Regions from separate parts of the Arsenophonus endosymbiont of Crataerina pallida genome, predicted to be linked through region 2. Evidence: predicted binding sites of a transcription regulator. Region 2 holds the regulator's gene; the other holds the start of a gene.

Region 1 (8,590 bases), 260 kb from region 2:
TAAAAGTATTTTTATGCTTCTAATAATAAATTTCTAGAATAAATTTTTTATTCCATCAGATGAAATTTAAATACTATATATTATTTAAAAAATAGTAAAGATAGACTGTCCAATCTTTATTTTACAATTAGATTATATTAATATATCTTAACTTTTAATATAATTTTTATATATTATTGTATTAAAAGGTTTTTATTATTTCCATTTGTGAACTTATTAAAGTTTATCATGATAAATTATTCCTTAATATAATAGAGGAAATAATTAAAATAAATATATTTTATCATCTGTTATTTTTAATTTAAAATGCTTTAATTTTATTAATAATGATAATGTCTATAGCTTAATATAAAATAGGATATTAAAATTATAGTGTTTTAGATGGACTTATTGGGTTGCATATTATAGTAAAATAGTATTGTTGAATTAGTTAAATTAAATAAATAATAGTAAATATTATTATTTATTTTGTATTATTAATTAAATAAGGCTGTTAATTATGAAAATTTATACCTTTAATAATGCAGAAAAGGATCCTTTTTGTCGTGGGAAACAGATTGGGGAATGTTGGGCAACACAAATAAAACAGATTGTAATGCTATATTTAGATTTTTTTTCTCGTATTGGCATAACTGGCGATCAGGTGAGAAAAATTGGCGAGAATAGCTTATCTGCCTTGGAGTATTGGTGTCCGGATTTGGCAAGTGAAATTGAAGCAACGGCTCTTGGCGCAGATCCTCCCGTTTGGTATTTGGCAAGTCTCAATGCACGAACTGAAATTTTATCAACCAAAGCAACATCATATTTAGGTGAATGCTCTACCGCAATTTATGCAGCTCCTGATATTAATATGCCACAAACTATACAAACTTGGGATTGGCATGACGTTTTAGCACCTTGCGGATTAATGACTGAATTGCAGAATAAAAAAGGAATGCGATTTAAGCTTTTTACCGAATTTGGCATGTTAGGTAAAATTGGTGTTAATAGCGCTGGATTAGGATTACATTTTAATATCTTACATCATATAAGCGACAATGATTCTGGTGGAGTGCCTGTACATGCAGTAGCTCGCCGAATATTAGAAGAAGCAACAACCATAGAAGAGGCTATCGCTTTAGCATTTTCTGCGCAAGTGAATGCATCGTTAGTATTAAGTATATTTTCCCATCGTGCTGAAAGATGCAGAGCGGTAAGTATTGAGTTAAGCCCATTTCGGACAGCGATCATTTATCCGCAACAAAATGATTGGTTACTACATACTAATCATTTTCTGGCATCTGAATTAGTTTCGGGGGAACGCACTACTGATGATACTACTTATAAACGTTATGAGCATCTTAAAATAGTCGCTAGTGATATGAAAAATAAAGACATTATAGAGTCTGCTGCGGCAATGTGTGGTCCCGAAGGTGAGCAGTCACCAATTTGTTTTTTACCTGATAGTTCGCAACCTGATACCGAGCGTTGGGAAACTTTATTGACAATTAGTATTAATACTAAAAATTGTATATTAAAATATGCCGCAGGCAATCCTTATCAATTATCTCAAACAGGTTACCGCTCTTTTTAGCAACAAAATTTATTTAGTATATTAAAAAAGTAATACATTATTTTAATAAAATATTTTATGGCCATAATCCTATTATTGAGTTGTTATTTTCTTTAAAGTTTTTTATTTACGATTAATAAAATCATCACTATACTGTTTATTTAAACAGTGTTATTGGGAGAAGGTTGTGTGCAAAATTATCCATATTGATATGGATTGCTTTTATGCAGCTATAGAAATGCGTGACAATCCTTCTTTGCGCAATATTCCGCTAGCGATTGGCGGTAGAGCGGATCGGCGTGGGGTAATTTGTACAGCTAATTATATGGCTCGACGTTATGGTGTGCATAGTGCAATGTCTACAGCTTTAGCACTTAAACATTGCCCACAATTGAGAATTATCCCTGGCCGCATGTCTTTATATAAAGAAATATCATGGCAGATACGGCAAATTCTGCTCGATTTTACGCAATTGGTTGAGCCTATTTCTTTAGATGAAGCTTATCTTGATGTGACAAATAGTCCCCATTATCACGGTTCCGCAACCTTGATAGCTAATGCGATTAGACAGCGCATTTTTAATCAATTATCGCTTACGGCATCAGCGGGTATCGCACCGGTCAAATTTCTCGCTAAAATTACTTCCGATATGAATAAACCTAATGGGCAATATGTTATTACGCCTGATCAAGTGGCCAATTTTATTTATCCATTACCATTAAGAAAAATTCCTGGTGTCGGTAAGGTTACGGCACAGCGGTTGCAAAAAATGGGATTGGAGACCTGTGGCGATATTCAACAATTTGATTTGATTACATTAGTGAAAGAATTAGGTAAGTTTGGTCAAATTTTATGGGATCTTAGTCATGGCGTAGATCCACGTAGCATTAATAGTAAGCGTTTACCTAAATCAGTTGGGGTAGAGCGTACTGTTGCTAAGGATATTTATCAATGGGATGACTGTATGAAAATTATTGAACGACTTTATCCAGAACTTGAGACTCGATTAGCAAAAATTAAACCGGAGCTTAGCATTGCAAGTCAAGACGTTAAGATGAAATTTACCGATTTTCAGTTAACGACTCAAGAGCATAGTTATCCGATTTTAAGTAAAGGTGATCTTATCCAAATAGCGCAGCAAATTTGGCATCAGAGGCGAGCAGATCGCGGTGTTAGATTAGTAGGTCTACATATCACTTTACAAAATCCACAGATAGAAAAGCAGTTAATACTGAACTGGTGAAAAGCAGGCTAGTTTAGCCTGCTACAATTATTAATCTTTTTCAGGTATTGATTTAAGTACTGATGTTAACAGTTGCCAGTATTTCTCGACACTTTTAATGTTAGCTCGCTCGTCGGGTGAGTGGGCGCCATATATCGTTGGCCCAATGGAAACCATATCCATTTGAGGATAAGGTTTTTTAAATAGCCCACATTCTAAACCAGCATGGATCACCATGATCTTAGGTGTTTTGCCAAATAGTTGCTGATAGATATCGCTAGCAAGTGCCATGACTGGCGATTTCGGATCTGGTTTCCAGCCAGGATAACTGCCTTTATGTTCACATTCCGCACCGGCAAGCATCGATAATGATGTCAACATGTTAACAACATAATCTTTGCCCGTTTCAATTAATGAGCGAATTAAAAAAGTAATTTCGGCCTTTTTTTCATCCATATTAACAACGCCGGTATTGAGTGAAGTTTCAACAACCTCTTTTATGTCGTCACTCATCCGAATAACACCGTTAGGCGCAGCATTGAGAAAATGTAATAAGCGAGATTAACAATCTGCGGTTAGCGCAAATAATTCTGTTGTTGTCTCATCAAGCGTAATGACTAAGTTTTTTTCAAGCGCGGCAAATTCAGATCTTAGCATCGCTAGATAGTGATTTTTACTGGTTTCTAAATTAGCTGCTACTGATATGGGCACTGCAAAAATTGCTTCACTCTCACGAGGGATCGCATTACGTAAGCTACCCCCTTGAATATGAATGAGCTTTAATTGTAATTCACTGGCATGACCTGCTAGAAAACGCGCCAATAGTTTATTCGCATTAGCTAATCCTAAATGAATATCACCACCCGAGTGACCACCTGTTAACCCTTTAAGTGTTATTTTGAAGATTATATGATTAGCTGGAATGGCTTCTCTTGCCAATTTAAAGGTGGTGGTAAAATCAACGCCGCCGGCACAACCCATGTAGATTTCGCCTTCTTCTTCGGAATCGGTATTGATCAGAATATCTGCTTGTAGCCAATTTGGCTGTATGCCAAAAGCACCAACCATGCCGGTTTCTTCCGTCATGGTGAGTAAAACCTCTATTGGTCCATGTTTAACATGCTCATCATCCAGTACAGCTAAAGCAGAGGCCATACCGATGCCATTATCTGCACCTAATGTGGTACCTTGCGCTTTCACCCATTCATTATCTACGTAAGGACGGATAGGATCCTGAGTAAAATCGTGCTGAGTATCACTGTTTTTTTGTGGCACCATATCCAAATGGGCTTGAAGCACGACAGGTCGAAGATTCTCCAAGCCGGCGGTTGCCGGTTTGCGAATAAGAATATTACCGACTTTATCGCGTTCAACGCTAAATTTTTTGCTCTCCGCCCATTGAATAATATAGGAAGCAAGTGCTTCTTCATGTCCAGATGGATGAGGAATTGCACAAATTTGTGCAAAAATATCCCAAAGCGGCTGTGGTGAAAGCTGTGAAAGTTCAGACACGTTTTATCTCCTATTACTACCCTTATTATTAAGATTGCTAATTAATTCCGCAGTCTTGGTAAATATTATTTATTTTATTAATTCAGAATATCACCTTCTAACATCTATTCCTTTAGTTAATTGTGATAATATTAATTAATTTCTGGTTTTTGTTATTACAAATCACTATAATCTCGCGCAATATTTTCTCCACTAATATGCTTTTCTAAAATTGTCTCTAGTCGTTGGGATCAGAATTTTATAAGTGAAAAATACATCGTAACATGGGATATGTTGCAAATGCATGCCCGTACTTTGGCACAACGCTTACTACCAGCCAAGCAATGGAAAGGCATTATTGCGGTTAGCCGCGGTGGACTTGTTCCAAGTGCTATTGTTGCTCGTGAATTGGGTCTACGCCATATTGATACGGTCTGTATTTCAAGTTACGACCATAATAGCCAGAGGGAACTTAAGGTTATTAAGCGAGTGGAAGGTGATGGTGAAGGTTATATTGTGGTCGACGATTTGGTCGATACTGGCGGGACAGCGCAAGCTATCAGGGATATGTATCCCAAAGGCTATTTTGTGACTATTTTTGCTAAACCCGCTGGGCGTCCATTAATTGATAATTATGTTATTGATATACCGCAAAATACCTGGATAGAACAACCTTGGGATATGGAAAAAGAGGTTTTTATTAAGCCGCTTTGTGAACAATAATAATTATTTTATTTATTTCGCTTTGATTCGTGAAATAAAGTATATGATATAGGGATGCTAATCGCATCCCTTTTTCATTGCTAAAGTTTTTAACTGAATAAAGTCAATATGAGTGAAAAAAATCTGTCAGAAAAGCTGTTTAAGCCTAAATCAAAACTGAAACAAACTGAGCCCTCTGTTCTGGTGACTTATAGCGTGCCTAAAACGCATTTATTGAAGCATAGCTCAACATTCGAAGGGACGAGTTATGTTAGTTGGTATCGTATGCTTAACCGGCTAATATGGATTTGGCGTGGCAACGATGGGCTGGAGATTGAAGCAGTATTAAGTCGTATTGCGGCAAATAATCGTATTCGAAGTTTTGATAATTTACTCGATACCATAATTGGTTACCAGCCAGGAAATTGGGCTTATGAGTGGTCACAACAAGCGATGGGCTGGCAGAAAAAAGCACTTGAATTGCCAACAAAAATAGCAGCAAGCCAAGCTTGGTTACGGGCAGCTAATTTATATAGTATTGCCGCATATCCTCATCTTAAAGGTGATAGTCTTGCCGAACAAGCGGTGTTATTAGCTAATAAAGCTTATGAAAATGCAGCGCAATTGACCAATTTTCGACTGAAAAAAATTTCTTTCAAAATAGCGGATGGTAAAAAAGAGGTGATTGGTTTTTTACATTTACCGGATACCAGCCAAGGCCCGTGTCCCACGATTTTAGTTTGTGGCACATTAGATAGTTTACAACTAGATTATTACCGCCTTTTCAACAACTATCTGGCCCCGCAAGGTTTTGCTATGTTAACCCTGGATATGCCATCAATTGGCTATTCTATTAAATATAAACTTTCTCAGGATACTAGCGCGCTGCATCAACAGGTACTTAATCAATTGGCTAATATTCCATGGATCGATCATATTCGAATAGGTGTAATTGGTTTGCGTTTTGGTGCCAATATTGCACTTCGCTTAGCTTATTTAGAACCCAAACGCTTAAAAGGCGTTGCAGTTTTAGGGCCCATCGTCCACAGCTTGCTTACTGAACAAAAATATCAGGATCAAATACCGGTAATGAATATTGACCTCTTTGCCAGTCAATTAGGTTTCTATCAGGTAGATGAAGCTGTTTTACGTTCAGAACTAAGTTGTTATTCGCTAAAAAAACAGGGATTATTAGGGCGTCGCTGTCCTGTACCGTTTATGGCTGTCAACTGGCAAAATGATATTTTTAGTCCTAAAGAAGACGCACTACTTGTCGTACGTTCGTCCATTGACGGTAAGTTATTGACTTTACCAACCAAGCCGTTGTATCAAAATTTTCATCAGTCACTTTCTACAGTAGTGAGTTGGCTGAAAAGCAAAATTGAATAATCGTTGTGATTACTTGATTATTTTTCCTTATTTGCTAAAAAGGTAGCTTAACAACAAGGAGATCCTTATTATGGCTTTAACTTCAAATTATTCTAAAAGTAAATTATTGAAGCATTTTACCAGGTTAGGACCTTATCTCCGCGAATCTCAATGTCAGGATGATCTCTTTTTTTTCGACTGCCTTGCTATTTGTGTTAATGCAAAGACTGCTCCAGAAAAGCGTGAATTTTGGGGATGGTGGTTGGAATTAAGACGAGAACTTGACGGATTTGTATATCATTATAAATTAGGTATGTTTGATAAAGTGGGTAATTGGCAGCATATCGAAATTAATAAATCAAATATTATCAAGTCGCTTGAAGAGACATTGCAAGAATTCCACAAACGTTTAGGTGATTCACTTAATACATTGGAATTAACATTAACCCCTTGCCCTAAAATGGTTGCAATTAATATATAGCTTATATTGTTGGCAACTATTGTAAAATTAACTTTTCAATAAAATTGCGTTATGTCAGTTGGCATAACGCTTCTTACTTGGTAAAACTGATGACTAAATATTTATTGTTATAGAGAGTTAATGGCAGAAGCATGATGAACAATAGCCAAACTTTGGTGATAAAATTAGGAACAAGTGTATTAACGGGTGGATCGCGTTGTTTGGATCAGGCTCGTATTGTTGAATTAGTGCGACAATGCGCACAGCAGCATGAAAAAGGTCACCACATTATCATTGTCACTTCGGGTGCAATTACTGCTGGTCGAGCGCATTTAGGTTATCCAACATTACCTGAAACAATTGCTTCGAAACAATTACTCGCGGCGGTTGGGCAAAGCCATCTGATCCAACTTTGGGAACGGTTGTTTTCCATTTATGGTATTCATATTGGTCAGATGTTATTGACCCGAGCTGATATTGAAGATCGCGAACGTTTTTTGAATGCACGCGACACATTACAAGCGTTATTGGATAACCGTATTATTCCTGTTATCAATGAAAATGATGCCGTTGCGACAGCCGAAATTAAAGTTGGTGATAATGATAATTTATCGGCATTGGTTGCAATTTTAGCTGATGCGGATAAGGGTTCTGTCGCATTAAAAATGTCAGCCTGATAAAATGAATATTTGAATATTGTTTTCAGATATGAGTAGCTTTCATGTGTATTGTTAAACAAAGCTTTAAACGTCTCCATTATCCCGTCGATGTCATTTTAGTGTGTCTACGTTGGTATCTGGCGTATTCCTTAAGCTTGCGCAACCTTGAGGAGATGATGCAGGAAAGAGGTATTTTTGTTGATCACTCCACCATTCATCGCTGGGTTTTACGACTAACGCCAAAACTCGCCAGGGTTGCCAGAAAGAAACGAAAAATCTATGGCGGCACCTGGTATCTGGATGAAACCTATATCAGGATAAAAGGGAAATGGCATTATCTTTATCGTGCCGTTGAGGCTAGCGGTGAAACGATAGATTTTGTTCTCAGTCAAAAGCGAAATAAAAAATCTGCATTACGCTTTTTGAGGAAAGCTATCCATCAAAATACCTACCCTATGGGGGTGAATATTGATAAAAGTGGTGTTAATCTGGCGGCATTGATGTCACTTAATCAGCGTGAACTGGGGATGAAAATAAGACAGTGCCGTTATAAAAATAACATGGTAGAGCAAGATCACCGTTTCATTAAAAAACGCTATCGTGCTATGCTTGGTTTTAAGACGTACCGAACGGCAAAAGTTTTACTGGAAGGAATAGAAATATTGCATATGCGCCATAAACAACAAATCCCGATCAATGGCCTAATTCTCTGTCCAGTCGATGCTTTTTACACCTTAGTCGCCTAACAATTCTTCTAACTACCACAAATTAAACTTTCAACATTAATGCGACAGAACCCATCAATTTTAATTGATCAGCCAGTTTGGCAATAAACCGATATACAGTTAACCAGTTTGTCGGTTTTTTAGGGTATTTTTCTGCCAATTGATATAAAATCCAACAAAATACCCACTCACTATCCGTCTTTCCAATTGGCCGATAGTGTCCTACTGGTAATTTTTTATAACCCTCAAGTTGGCCGTTGTGTGCATAAGTCCAATTTCTGCCCCACAGTTCCCTGGTAAAAGGATGGGTATTTTCTAATAATACATCGCCCCGATTCGCCTGGCGAATATGCGCAATAACTGCCTCTGATTTAATCGGGTACTCTTGCACAAAGCGTGCAATAGGCGATT
Region 2 (8,590 bases):
ATGTAACTAACAAAAATATTTAATAAATAACAACATAGCTACATCACTCGCTTAATCAAAGTCAGCTATTTCTGTTTGCTTACTCTGTTTTTTTAAGTATTTTACATATTAAATGGTGTTTTTAATCAATGAAATCTATTCACCTATATAAATTATTGTTACTGATAACGACTTTTGCTCTTCCATATTCGGGTTTTGCACAAGAGCGGCCATTATTATCAATTACGGTAAATGAGTCGTCTTACCAACAGCAACGCGATGACGACCTATCTCGGCCAGCGGTACAGAACGAGTCCCGTATTTTGCCAATTTGGGGTAATGAAGCTCGTGCTCGTGGTTATGCTCTCCCTGAACCATTTGGTATTGGCTACGGCTATATGAATTTACGACAGGACGTAGTAGTAGATAAAATTAATTTTATCTCACCGAAAATCCCACAACTATCTAACGTAGTAACAATAGATGCCGGCCATACCCGCGAGAAAAATGAATCGCATATGTTAAAATTAGATACTTGGGTATTCCCCTTTTTAAATATTTATGGCGTTTATGGCAAAACCAAAGGTTCCTCGAAAACCAAATTAGCTGGCGTTTATTTCGCGGGCGCTGAACTAGATTTCGCACGAAATATGCCTTTCGTATTAGATTTTGAAGGAAAAACCTACGGTGGTGGAGCTGTTCTTGCCGGTGGCTATAAGCAATTCTTTGCTACCTTAGATGCTAATTATACGCGCACTAACCTTGATATTTTAGATGGTGATATCAGTGCATTAGTTATCACTCCGCGCATCGGTTACGAGTTTACTTTTCAGCCCTTATTATCAGGTCAAGGCAATACCAAAGTACAAGTGTGGGTAGGTGCAATGTATCAGGATATCACTCAACGCTTTAAAGGTAATATTAATAACCTGAATTTACCTGAGGAATTCGCCGGATTAATCAAATTGCTTGATGATCCTAATATGAAATTTGATGTTAAACAACATTTAGCACACAAATGGAACAGCACGATAGGCGCTAGAATAGAAATTACTCGTAACTTTAATATCTTATCTGAAGTGGGATTTAATAATCGCAATAGCTTCTATATCTCGGGCGAATTACGTTTTTAAATAAAATAGCATTATCCATTAAGTTGATTACTTTATGTACTTCTGGCCTATACCATCAATTTTAAAAAAAGATAGTTCAGCTAAACGGTACGGATTACAGTATGTGAAAGGCTGGAGGTTGAATTTGAAATTTTTTATTAAGATCTTCAGTCTTTGCCTTTTCTTAATTAGTTGCAAAGAAAATACGGCAACTTCAATAACCATTGAACCAGTACTCACAACAGAAACTCACGAAGAGGCCCACAGGGTTTGGCCTGTTATGCAATCAATAGCACCACCGCAAGGCTTAAGACCGTGTTGTGCTTTTGGTTATAATCTCAAAGTTAAGCTTTGGCAAATACCAATCCCTTTTTATCAAATTGATAATATTGTTGAAGCCAACAAACTAGGTGAACATCATTATAATGATAGCTTTTGGGCAACATTGACAGTACTTAGCGGGTTGAGTAAAGAAAAATTAGGCCTTATTTATACTGAAAAAGGCGGGTTTATTGACATTGCCCATGTAAAAGATACTGCAGATTATACCCTATATCTTTTTACTGAAATTTTTGCTCATCTGGAAGAAAATTATCAAATTCAACTAGATGATGAATTAGCTGCCCGAAAAATACAACTTTTTGCGGTTAAACCATCAATACCCTATATTGAACGTTATACATTAAGTGCTTATCTGGCCGCTGAATTAGCTTTTGAATTAGCTGCCTGGCACGAAATCACTCAAAGTTATGGCTATGAATCTGTACCTGGTATTTCTGAAGGTATTTCCGCTTTTTCTCCTGAAGATCTCTATTCCAACCTGTTAGGTGCCCGTATTGCCCTTACATTGATTTTACAAGGTCAGGCCAGTTCAGTGACTCAATTTAGTGTAGCCATGGCTAAAACATTACCATTAACATTAAAAGAATTAGGCGCTTACGCTAAAAACGAAACCAAACAAATGTTCGATCAAATAGATAATCTATGGTGGAATAGCAAAATGCAGGTCCCTGAAAAATTTCTGGTCCTAAAACGAGACTATGAAACCAGTAGTACACGTATGCCAGTCATGCCGCCAAAAAATATCCAACACGGACACAAATTGTCCCTTCCTCAGAATTATAAACACTATAAGCTATCCCAATTTGCGCAACTACAGCTGTGGCCAACAAAATATTCTACTGCCTTACCAGCTAAAAATGGTTATTGGACACGTGAAGACTTTCCACAAATAGCAAAATTTACTGAAATTCGCGATAATTTGGAATTAAAGCAGCAATAAAATCATTAATTTTTGCTAAAAATATAGTAGTCCCATATGTAATTAATTAAATAAGTTTAACTATATTAATATCGATCGAAATATAACTTATTGTAAAATAATGATAAATATTTTTTTTAATTAAAATTAACAAATTTAAACTAAAATTTAATTAATAAATAGCCAATAATAAGTAGCACTTCTTAAATTTATCTGCTAGGATTTGTGCAATTTTTGTTCAACTTGAAACGAGGAGAAGCGCCATGCCCTCTCGAACGATGAGGACTAACGCCGTCTTCGCTTTCTTGGTGTTATTGTTTTCAACTAGTTTTAGTTATTCATCAACCAGTACGAGTTTGTCTCTAAAAGAGTATTATCACAAACCTGTGCAGACAAAAGAACTAACTCGTCTGCCTGATATGCGAAAATACCCATCAGGAGCTACTCGCAAGAAAGCGTTTTTAAAAGCGATTGTCCCAATAATTGAAAAGTACAACTACAAGATCATGCAAGATCGCCAGTGGTTATTATCCAAACGTTACAATAAAAATTGGAACGCTGCTGATAAACAACGATTAAACCAAATTTGTACCAGTTATAATATACCATGCAGTTCACCTGCTAGTTTAAACTGGAACAAGTTGCTAAGTCGTGTTGATATTATTCCTACCCATTTAGTTGTTACCCAAGCAGCAACAGAATCAGGTTGGGGAGCTTCTGGCTTAGCCCAGAAAAATAATAATTTGTTTGGCATGAAATGCGGTCGTAAATGTACCTACAATCCAGGTACCATCAAAGGCTATGCGGTTTATTCATCTGTCGATGCATCTGTCAATGCATACTTAAGAAATTTGAATACCAATAATGCCTATCAATTATTACGCAATTCACGTGCACAGCAGCGTAGTACCCAGAATTCATTAAGTACCAGTGTATTAATTGATAATCTGAAAAACTACTCACAACTTGGAGATAAATATAATCGTTATTTACAAAATATGTTCTCAAGTAACGAAGAGTTAATCACCCAAGTTCAGCAGAATATGCCAAAGCATATTTAATCAACTTGCTGTAATAATTGCTAAAAATAAAATCCATACATAATAAATGTGTGGATTTTATTATTTTTTAAATATTAACACCCTAATTCCTAACACAATAGCATCATTTAAAATTCATTTGATTCACTAACTTCAAAGAAAAATAAAAAATAGCATACCTATAATCACCCCAACAGTCCCTAAAATAGTTTCCATCAAAGTCCAAGTTTTTAATGTCTGCCCCTCGGTAGCACCAGTAAATTTACTAAACAACCAAAATCCAGAGTCATTTACATGGCTTAGTACTATTGAGCCGCCAGATATACAAACTGCCAAAGCGGCTAATTGCGCGCCAGAATAACCTAACTCACTGATCACCGGCAATATAAGTCCAATAGTCGTTAAACAAGCTACCGTCGCTGAACCTTGAATAATACGTACAGCAGCAGCTAATACAAAACAAGCCAATGCAATTGGTAAGCCTGTATTCATTAACGCATTACCTAATACTGGCCCAACACCTGAATTGACTAAAACTTGCTTAAAAACGCCCCCTGCACCTGTAATAAGTAAAATAATTCCTGCTGGCTGAATCGCTGCTGAACAGATCTCCATCACTTTTTCTCTATTCATACCATAGCGAAGCCCTAAACCATAGATAGCCAGTAGACAAGCTAACAGTAATGCGATAAATGGGTGGCCAATAAATTCTAACCAATGCTCTGCATCAGAATCCTTTACCAAAAAATAACTACTTAATGTTTTCAATCCTACCAACGCTAAAGGAAACAGTACGATCAATAGGCTGAACATAAACTTGGCATTTTACCTTTTTTGCTCTCATTGCCTTGATAATTTTCAGGTAACGCAATAAAAACATGCCGGCTAATAAAATTACCAAATAATGGTCCGGCGATAAGCATTGCTGGAATAGCTGCACATACGCCAACCAAAATCAGCATTCATCTGAGATGCAACTAACATTGGCGTTGGACCCGGAAGTAAAAAAGCAGTAGCAGCGGCCGGCTACACCGGCAAACAGGGGAATAGCTGTTTTAACAACATTGCCACCTAAACGGTTAGTAATGGTGAAAACAATACCAATTAACAATACTATTGCGACATCAAAAAAAAGCGGCAATGCGCAAATCAATCCTGTAATACCAATGGCTAAATTAGTCCGTTTTTCACCAAAACAATTGATTATTTTGATCGCAATTTGCTCTAATGCGCCTGTTTCATGGAGTATCCGTCCAAACATTGCGCCTAATGCCACAACAATTGCCAAGAATCCTAATGTTCCTGCCATACCTTCTTGCATTGTTTCTATGATTTTTTTAACCGGCATGCCAGAAAATAATCCCGCTAAAATAGAAACCACCATCAACGCAATGAACGCATGTAATCTTGCATACATAACCAGAAACAACAATAAAAAGACAGCCCCTGCGGCAGTCAATGTCAATACAAGCATATTTAATGTTTCAGGTATAAGCGTGTTCATCTATTTTTCCTTAGTAATAATTTCATCAATTAATTTTACTGTATTATCAATAACCTCAGCTAATGGTGGCTTAATATCGACGACATACACATCTTTTTCATCATTACTAGGTACTTCCAAAGTATCAAACTGCGAGACCAACATATTTGGTTTAAAAAAATGATTTTTACGCTTTTTTAATCGGTCTTCTATTAATTTAAAGTCTCCTTCAAGGTAAAGAAATGACAAATGTTGGTTTCCGTCTCTTAAAATATCTCGATATTTTTTTTCAACGCGGAACAAACAATCAAAGAAACCTTATTTGTTCTCTGCATAGCAAAAATAGCATCACTCAATGCCTTAAGCCAAGGCAGTCGATCAGAATCATTCAACGCATGGCCATCCGACATCTTTCTAATATTGGCACGTGGATGCAAAAAATCACCATCTAAAAAGGCAGTTCCTATTTTTTGAGCGATCCCACTCGCAACTGCTGATTTACCACTACCTGATACCCCCATAAGTATAAAAACATGGTGTATTTTTTTGCTATCACGCATTATTAACTCCTTTAAAAATCAAGCAATATATAAAATGTTACTGATAATTTTCAGTTATAAAAAATAATATAATAGAATTGTGATAAGAATCTCAGTAAAGAGGGAGGCGTAAGCGCAAGTAAAATTTGTTATCCATTTTATAACCCTTAATTTAAATAGAAATAACTTATATTAATTCACTAGATAATCAAAATTAATAATCTTAATTTCTACTCAATATTTATTCCATTTTCCAATTAAGTATCAGTTTATCGCAATAGGAAATAAAAAAGCATTATTACAAAATAGTAAAAGATATTATTTATTTTAGAACTATGGTAGATATCAAAAAGTATAAATATGATAATATCATTATTATAATGATCTTCACCTTAGGATAATTCATGACAAAGCAAGATCAGGAAAAAATACTGTCCCAGGCAAAAAAAATATGCCAAGCGCGTAATGTACGTTTAACACCCCAAAGAGAAGAGGTATTACGCCTTATAGCAGCCCAACCTTGTGCTATTAGTGCTTATGATTTGCTTGATTTACTTAGAATTTCTGAACCTCAAGCTAAACCACCGACTATTTATCGTGGCCTGGAGTTTCTCTTAGAACAAGGTTTTATACACAAGATAGAATCAACAAATAGCTATGTTATTTGTCATCATTTTGAGGATCCTAAACATACCTCAGTTATGCTAATTTGTGATAATTGCGGTAGTGTTGCCGAAAGTAATGGCCAAGCGGTAGAAACTGCTATTTTAAAATTAGCCAAACAGACTGGTTTCCAGTTGTCCCATACCGTTGTTGAAAGCCATGGGTTATGTTTACCCTGCAACAAAATTGAGAAAAAACAGTGTCAAAGCTAAGCATTATTAGGCTTAAATAGTGATATGAAAGCCGGCGGCTCATACAACCGGCCTTTATTAAAAAAGCAATAAAAATTTAAAAATAGTTTGCTTAATACCCATCAATCAAAAAATCAAACAAACTAGGAAATAATATTATATTCAATAAATTAAGCTGAATTTACTTAAAAAATTAATTAGAGATAAAAGAGCTAAAAGTTTAACTAAAATGAGTTACTACTACGAATAATACCAACAGCTAGTCCTTCAATAGTTAAGGTTTGTGTCCGCAAATCCACAATAATTGGCTCAAATTCAGGATTTTCAGCAATTAATTCAACTTTACTACCCACTTGCTTGAAGCGTTTAACCGTCACTTCATCATCAATACGCGCTACAACGATTTGTCCATTATGTACCTGCTGGGTTTTATGTACAGCAAGTAAATCCCCATCAATAATTCCAATATTTTTCATGGACATGCCATTAACACGCAATAAAAAATCAGCACTAGGTCTAAAAATAGTAGCATCAATCCGATAATGACTCTCGATATGTTCTTGAGCAAGTAAGGGTTCTCCTGCCGCCACCCGACCAATAAGTGGTAATCCTTCATCCTCATGTTCTTCTTGCAGTAGCCGGATACCGCGAGACGCGCCAGAAACAATTTCTATCACCCCTTTACGCGCCAACGCCTTTAAGTGTTCCTCTGCTGCATTTGGTGAACGAAAACCTAAACTTGATGCAATTTCAGCGCGTGTCGGCGGCATACCCGTTTGCGAAATGTGTTCACGCACTAGATCATAGACCTGCTGCTGCCTCAACGTTAATTCTTTCATTTCGCCCCCTATTTATTCGCATCCACACATTGTTACTGTAAGTATATACAGGTATATTAAGATTTAAAACCAATAAATGTGTAAAACCCTATTTTTTATAACTAGCTCACGAAATAATGATTACCAATTACAACTGACCAAATAAAAATTGCTAAACAAATTGAAATAAAAACCGCCGCCGAGCCGATATCTTTCGCTTTAGCAGAAAGCTCATGCAATTCTGTACCAATTCGATCAACCACTGCTTCAATCGCACTATTTAATAATTCAACAATAGCTATCAATACCATTGAGCTAATAAGTAATAACCGTTCAATCCATTGCACATCAAGTAAAAAAGCCACAATAATGGCAATAACCACCATAATTGCTTCTTGTCTAAAAGCGGCTTCACTCTTCCAGGCTGCTCTTAACCCTTTCAGCGAATAACCCGTTGCTTTAATAATTCGGGTTAAGCCGGTTGTTTGATTTGCCATAAAATTTACTCTCTAGGTTTAGATAAATGTGGGATTTAATATAATTATTATCTTTTAAACAGATATTAATTACTATTTCTGATATGCTTTGGTAGGATTCAAACAAGAGGCTATCGCTCATCTATGTCATTTTGGCGTAAAATTTACTATAATCTATTAGATTTACCAATGAAATTGTTGGTAAAAAGTAAGCTCATACCAGTAGATCCAATTAAAGAATTGCGTCTTGATACGACACATCCTTTTCTATATGTATTACCTTATCATTCTAAAACAGATTTATTGACCTTACGGCAACAATGTTGTTCTATTGGCTTACCTGATCCACTCGATCCGATTGAAATAGACGAAATTAAATTACCTGCCTATGTCTTTATCGATGATGGCCCGCGTGTATTTCGTTATTATTCGCCAGATCCACGTAAAGATTCAGTAAAAACATTTACTGCTTATCTTGATCTTCATTGCCATAATCCCGAGCTAAACATTCAGATGCTACCCGTATCAGTAATGTTCGGTCGAGCGCCTGGTCGAGAAGGCCACTCGCCAGCGCCTCCGTTACGTTTACTGAATGGTATCCAAAAATTCTTTGCCGTTATCTGGCTAGGACGTGACAGTTTTGTTCGTTTTTCTCCCACTGTCTCTTTACGCCAAATGGCTGGCGAATATGGTACTGATAAAATTATCGCCAATAAACTTGCCCGAGTAGCTCGAATTCACTATTCACGGCAACGATTAGCTGCGGTTGGCCCCAAACTCCCTGTACGCCACGATCTATTCAATAAACTGTTAACTTCAAAAGCGATAGAAAAAGCAGTTGAAGATGAAGCTAAAGCAAAAAAAATCTCCCTTGAGAAGGCAAAACATAATGCGATTGCCATGATGGAAGAAATTGCCGCTAATTTTTCCTATGAAGCGATCCGCATTACTGACCGCGTACTTAGTTGGACATGGAATCGACTCTATCAAGGAATTAATGTGCAACACGCCGAACGTGTGCGCCAATT

What was found. Region 2 encodes LexA, which represses DNA repair genes until DNA is damaged. Its sites were predicted from a motif close to TNCTGTATGTACATACAGNA; they were not measured.
Region 1: dinB (DNA polymerase IV) is a predicted target of LexA. The motif match lies at 1,704-1,723, and genes of this name have one in related genera.

What each region holds. Positions count from the first base shown of each region.
Region 1 is NZ_OZ026540.1:3,115,477-3,124,066, forward strand. Features, by position in the region: gene AACL31_RS16630 (C45 family peptidase) at 500-1,573, shown strand; gene dinB (DNA polymerase IV) at 1,740-2,795, shown strand; partial or broken gene AACL31_RS16640 (aminoacyl-histidine dipeptidase) at 2,826-4,286, opposite strand; gene gpt (xanthine phosphoribosyltransferase) at 4,527-4,988, shown strand; gene frsA (esterase FrsA) at 5,097-6,356, shown strand; gene crl (sigma factor-binding protein Crl) at 6,427-6,816, shown strand; partial or broken gene proB (glutamate 5-kinase) at 6,948-7,442, shown strand; gene AACL31_RS16665 (IS6 family transposase) at 7,517-8,200, shown strand; partial or broken gene AACL31_RS16670 (class II glutamine amidotransferase) at 8,232-8,590, opposite strand, start outside.
Region 2 is NZ_OZ026540.1:3,373,041-3,381,630, forward strand. Features, by position in the region: gene AACL31_RS17925 (hypothetical protein) at 129-1,112, shown strand; gene AACL31_RS17930 (DUF4056 domain-containing protein) at 1,372-2,373, shown strand; gene AACL31_RS17935 (protein bax) at 2,616-3,413, shown strand; partial or broken gene gntU (gluconate transporter) at 3,546-4,896, opposite strand; partial or broken gene gntK (gluconokinase) at 4,897-5,435, opposite strand; gene zur (zinc uptake transcriptional repressor Zur) at 5,819-6,289, shown strand; gene lexA (transcriptional repressor LexA) at 6,493-7,107, opposite strand; gene AACL31_RS17960 (diacylglycerol kinase) at 7,209-7,583, opposite strand; gene plsB (glycerol-3-phosphate 1-O-acyltransferase PlsB) at 7,707-8,590, shown strand, end outside.